Regions from separate parts of the Ensifer sp. CCNWLY38 genome, predicted to be linked through region 1. Evidence: riboswitches for the same ligand, from Rfam matches in the RefSeq annotation. Region 1 holds a riboswitch; the other holds the start of a gene.

Region 1 (2,921 bases):
CGCATCCTTGCCGCCCTTCAGTTCAAACGCGACGAGGGTGGAGCCGCCGGTCATCTGCTTGGCGATGATGTCGGCCTGCGGGTGATCCTTGCGGCCGGGATAAATGACCTTCGCCACCTGCGGCTGCTCAGCCAGGAAATCGGCGACGCGGCGTGCGGTTTCCGTCTGCTGGCGCACGCGCAGCGGCAGGGTTTCGATGCCCTTCAACAGCGTCCAGGCATTGAACGGCGACATGGCCGGGCCGGTATGACGGAAGTAGTCGTGCAGGTTCTCGTTGATCCATTCCTTGTCGGCAAGCACGACGCCGCCGAGGCAGCGGCCCTGGCCGTCGATATGCTTGGTGGCGGAATAGACGACGATGTGGGCGCCGAGTTCCAGCGGCTTCTGGAAGAGCGGCGTCGCAAAGACGTTGTCGACGACGACCTTGGCGCCGATCTGGTTGGCGAGCTTGGCCACACCGGCGATGTCGATGACTTCGAGCGTCGGGTTGGTCGGGCTTTCGAGGAAGAAGACCTTGGTGTTCTTCTGGATCGCCTTTTCCCAGTTCTTAAGATCGCGGCCATCGACCAGCGTGCACTCGATGCCGTATTTCGGCGCCAGCGTCTCGACCACCCAGCGGCAGGAACCGAAGAGGGCGCGGGCGGCGACGATGTGGTCGCCAGCCTTCAATTGGCAGAGGATCGCAGCGGAAACGGCGGCCATGCCCGAAGCCGTGGCGCGCGCGTCTTCGGCGCCTTCCAGCATGCACATGCGCTTTTCGAACATGTCATTGGTCGGGCTGCCGTAGCGGGCATAGATGAAGCCTTCAGTCTCGCCCTTGAAACGCGCTTCTGCCGCCTCGGATGTCTCGTAGACGAAGCCCTGGGTGAGGAAGATCGCCTCGGAAGTCTCGCCGTGCTGGGAGCGGGTGGTTCCGCCGTGGACGAGTTGTGTTGCCGGGCGCCAGTTTTTGCTCATGTGACGATCACCTTCAAAAACAAAAAAACCGGCCGCAAAACGGGCCGGTTTGACACCCGGCCTTTTTAGCTACTTGTTTAACGTGGCTGCAAGCCGACCGGCCAAATCACCACGGGATAAAGCTTCAATACTGCTAGGGTGCGCTTGCGTCAATTCCCGGAGTTTGGTTTTGTCTCGCAACTGAAAAGAGGACTGCAATGGGCCGCGACACTGGGATTTTGGCCGACCGCGCGATCGCCGCGCTGTTCGAAACGGGGCGCCTGAAGAGCGAGAGGCCGCTGGATGGCGATCAGATCCAGCCGGCAAGCCTCGATCTGCGCCTTGGCGCCAAGGCCTTCCGCGTCCGCGCGAGCTTCATGCCCGGCCCGTCCCACCTCGTCGCCGACAAGCTTGACCGGCTGAAGCTGCACGTGGTTGATCTTACCGATGGCGCCGTGCTTGAAACCGGCTGCGTCTACATTGTGCCGTTGATGGAGAGCCTGGCGCTGCCTGCGGGCATGTCGGCATCAGCCAATCCGAAAAGCTCGACCGGCCGCCTCGACATCTTCACCCGCGTCATCACCGACCGCGCCCAGGAGTTCGACAAGATCCCGGCCGGCTATAGTGGTCCGCTCTATCTCGAAATCAGCCCGCGCACCTTCCCGATCGTTGTGCGTCGCGGTTCGCGCCTGTCGCAGATCCGCTTCCGCATGGGCCAGTCGCTGCTCTCCGAACAGGAGCTGCTGGCGCTGCATGAAAGCGACGTGCTGGTGGCGAGTGAGCGGCCGAATGTCAGCGGTGGCGGCATCGCGCTGTCGATCGACCTCAAGGGCACCGGTCCAGAGGGTCTGATCGGCTACCGAGGCAAACACCACACCGCGGTCATCGATGTCGACAAGAAGGCGCAGCACAAGATCTTCGATTTCTGGGAGCCGCTCTACAGCCGTGGACGCGACGAGCTGATCCTCGATCCAGACGAGTTCTACATCCTCGTCTCGCGCGAAGCGGTGCATGTGCCGCCGCTTTATGCGGCCGAGATGACGCCGTTCGATCCGCTGGTCGGTGAGTTCCGCGTGCACTATGCCGGCTTCTTCGATCCGGGCTTCGGCCATGCCTCTGCCGGTGGCAGCGGTAGCCGCGCGGTGCTCGAGGTGCGCAGCCACGAGGTGCCGTTCATCCTCGAACACGGGCAGATCGTCGGCCGCCTGATCTATGAACACATGCTGGAGCGTCCTGACGGTCTCTACGGCCTCGGCGTCGGCTCCAACTACCAGGCCCAGGGCCTGAAGCTTTCGAAGCATTTCCGCGCCGAGTAGGGATTTTGCACGGGAACCTCGTGCCATACCGCGCAAGGGTCCTTGACAGATCGTGCCGGTTCGGGAAATTTCGGGGGCATTGCGGGTGTAGTTCAGTGGTAGAACGCCAGCTTCCCAAGCTTGATGTCGTCGGTTCGATCCCGATCACCCGCTCCAATTCTTCCTGAAGCCTCTTTTGCCCCGTTCGAGCGAGACCTATGGTCAGTTGCCTTGCGGACGGTTACTTTGCCGCTCGATGAATCATCCCGCGGTTCCAAGCGCCGCCCCTGACACATGAGACGTGCCGGTCCGCTGCCCATGAGATTTCTTTCCCTGTTCGCTCTCTGCGCGTCCCTGATCGCAACGCCGCTTGCGGCCCAGCCCAGGGACCTGCCCATTCTGTTCGATGCGCGCGAACGCATCGCCAAGCCCGATCTTACGGGCCTTGCGCGCCTGCGCTTTCTGACGACCGTGGACTTTCCGCCGTTCAATTTCATCGACCAGTCAGGCAAGCTCTCCGGTTTTCACGTCGATCTCGTGCGCGAGATCTGCCGCGAGCTCGACATCGAAGCCAAATGCCAGATCCAGGCGGTAACCTATGCGGAACTGCTGCCGGCGCTGGAGCAGGGGCAGGGCGAAGTGGTTGCCGCCGGCGTCGCCGTCGGCCCGGAACTGCGCCAGCGCTTCGCC
Region 2 (2,921 bases), on a different contig from region 1:
CGACCGAGCCGCCGGGATGGCTGATCTCATAGGGGCTCATAGACGCGTCGCCGACGAAGATGGCGCGATAGTCGCCGCCATAGGTGCGCAGCACTTCGGTGGTGCGGGTGATGTCGACACGGCGGCGGCGATTGTCCTTCCACAGGCCCTCGTAGACGCAGTTGTGGAAGTAGAAATGCTCCATATGGCGGAACTCGCCGCGGGCCGCTGAAAACAGTTCCTCGACGATGCGGATGTGATCGTCCATCGAGCCGCCGATATCGAAGAACATCAGCAGTTTCACGGCATTGCGCCGCTCGGGCCGGGTCACCACGTCGAGATAACCGTGTTCGGCGGTGGCGCGGATCGTGCCGGAAAGGTCGAGCTCGTCGGCCGCCCCCTGGCGCACCCAGCGCCTCAGCCTTTTCAGCGCCACCTTGATGTTGCGCGTGCCGAGTTCGACCGTGTCGTCATAATCCCTGAACTCGCGCCGGTCCCAGACCTTGACGGCGCGACGGTGGCGCGACTGGTCCTGGCCGATCCTGACCCCTTCGGGATTGTAGCCATAGGCGCCGAAGGGGGAGGTGCCGGCGGTGCCGATCCATTTCGAGCCGCCCTGGTGCCGACCTTGCTGCTCCCGAAGCCGTTGGCGCAGGGTCTCCATCAGCTTGTCGAAGCCGCCGAGGGATTCGATCAGGCGCTTTTCTTCCTCGGTCAGGTGTTTTTCCGCGAGCTTGCGCAGCCAGTCCTCGGGGATGACGGCCTCTTCGCCCGTCTCCATGGGATTGACCGCCTCGAGCCCGGAGAAGCAGTGCTGAAACACCCGGTCGAAACGGTCGATATGGCGCTCGTCCTTCACCAGCGCCGTGCGCGCCAGATAATAGAAGGCTTCGACATCGAAGGCGGCGATGCCCGCCTCCATCCCCTCGATCAAGGAGAGGAATTCCCGGAGCGTCACCGGAACCTTCGCCGCCTTGAGTTCGAGGAAGAAGGGGATGAACATCGGTCAGTCCTGGCTTTCTCCGGTGCCGATCCTTGCCAGATCATAGGGCGTCGTCTGGTACATCTCGTTGATCCAGTTGCCGAAGAAGAGATGGGCATGGCTGCGCCAGCGGTTCTGCGGCGGCAGGGTCGAATCGTTGTGCGGGAAATAGTCGTGCGGCATCTTGATCGGCACGCCTGCGTCCACGTCGCGAAAATATTCGTCCGACAGCGAAGTCGAATCATACTCCACGTGGTTGAACATGTAGAGCCGATTGCCCTTCTTCTCGTGCACGAGGCAGACGCCCATCTCTTTCGATTCCATCAGGATTTCGAGGCTGGGCACCTTGTCGATGTCGGCGCGCCTGACCTCGGTCCAACGCGAGACGGGAACCGCGAAGTCGTCGGAGAAGCCGTTGAGATAAACGGAAGAGCGATTGAGGTTCTGGTGGCGGTAGACGCCGAAGGCCTTCTCGTTCAGCGGATACTTCGGCACGTCGTGGAAATGGTAGATCGCCGCCATCGCTCCCCAGCAGACATTGAGCGTCGAATGCACGTTGGTCTCCGTCCAATCGAGGATGCGCTTCAATTCGTCCCAATAGGTGACATCCTCGTATTCGAGCGTCTCGACCGGCGCGCCGGTTATGATGAAACCGTCGAACTTGCGGCCCTTCACCTCGTCCCAGGTCTCGTAGAAAGAAAGCAGGTGATCTTCCGAGGTGTTCTTCGCCCGGTGGGCGCCGATGCGCACCAGCGACAATTCCACCTGCAGCGGCGAGGCACCGATCAGGCGCGCCATCTGGATCTCGGTCTTGATCTTGTTCGGCATGAGGTTCAGGAGCCCGATCTGGAGCGGGCGGATATCCTGACGGATCGCCACGGTCTCGGTCATCACCCGCACGCCCTCATGCACGAGGGTTTCGAAAGCGGGCAGCGTATCGGGAATCTTGATGGGCATGGGCTTCCACTCGATCAATACAAAAAAACCGGCGGCGATTGATCGCGACCGGTCCTCGGAAATCCAACTTTCCTCGGCCCTTTAGCGACTTGTTTAACGTGGCTGCAAGCCGGCCGGCCAAATCACCACGGGGAATTTGATAGCGCGACTGGGGCGCGGGGGTCAAGAAAAACGATTCGGGCGGTCGGGCGGCCCCTCATCCCGCTGCCGCGACCTTCTCCCCGCAGGCGGGGAGAAGGGAGCTTGTGGCACCCGCTCGCGCCTCCCAGGGACCGATCATTTCCGTTCCAGAAAGAAACCCGGACATCATTGTCTCGCGGCGACCGTCGCCATTTTCGTCCCCTCTCCCCGCCTGCGGGGAGAGGGCTAGGGTGAGGGGCAACTTCAGTGCGTGTGAAGATAACCTAAGCCGTCCTGCATGCCGTATCCGAGCCGACGGCTAGCCTCGTCGATGCCGAGCCAAAAGAAGCGGAAGCGGATCGGCACACCACCGCCAAAGGGCGTCATTTCCTGGTGCAGCCATGTTTGCCGCTGTTCGCCGGCAAGGGCGACATGAAAATAGTGCCGGCGATGGCAAATGGTCCTGTCTTCCTTCCGGAAGTGGTAATCGTGCGTGTCGAGATGGCTGAGTGTTTCCGGTGGCGCCAGCCCGGTCTCTTCGACGAATTCCCGCAAGGCCGATGTCTCCGGGCTTTCGCCCGGCTCCATCGTGCCGCCGGGTACCTGCAACTCGATTTCGGGAAAGTCCGGCTCATCGAAGACCAGCAGGCGGTCCTGCCAGGTGGCGTAGATCAGCACCTTGTGGGCGTCCGGCCTCATCCGTCGCGGCGTGCCATGAAGGCCAGGCGTTCGAAGAGATGCACGTCCTGCTCGTTCTTCAGCAGCGCACCATGCAGCTTCGGCAGCATTGTCTTGGCGTCGGCCCGGAGGTCCGCCGGATCGACCTCGTCGGCGACAAGCAGGCGGATCCAGTCGAGCGCCTCGGAGGTGGACGGCTTCTTCT

What was found. Region 1 has a riboswitch for S-adenosylmethionine ahead of V7S54_RS03240 (O-succinylhomoserine sulfhydrylase). Riboswitches for the same ligand answer to the same signal wherever they lie in the genome.
Region 2: linked by a shared signal. The riboswitch ahead of metA (homoserine O-acetyltransferase MetA) and the one ahead of V7S54_RS03240 (O-succinylhomoserine sulfhydrylase) in region 1 are both predicted to bind S-adenosylmethionine.

Annotation. Positions count from the first base shown of each region.
Region 1 is NZ_JBBBBO010000001.1:654,458-657,378, reverse strand. It holds gene V7S54_RS03240 (O-succinylhomoserine sulfhydrylase) at 1-957, opposite strand, end outside; SAM riboswitch at 1,002-1,080, opposite strand; gene V7S54_RS03235 (2'-deoxycytidine 5'-triphosphate deaminase) at 1,155-2,252, shown strand; tRNA gene V7S54_RS03230 (tRNA-Gly) at 2,334-2,408, shown strand; gene V7S54_RS03225 (transporter substrate-binding domain-containing protein) at 2,550-2,921, shown strand, end outside.
Region 2 is NZ_JBBBBO010000005.1:261,885-264,805, forward strand. It holds gene V7S54_RS13260 (vWA domain-containing protein) at 1-982, opposite strand, end outside; gene metA (homoserine O-acetyltransferase MetA) at 986-1,918, opposite strand; SAM riboswitch at 1,980-2,057, opposite strand; gene V7S54_RS13270 (NUDIX hydrolase) at 2,303-2,737, opposite strand; gene V7S54_RS13275 (AAA family ATPase) at 2,734-2,921, opposite strand, start outside.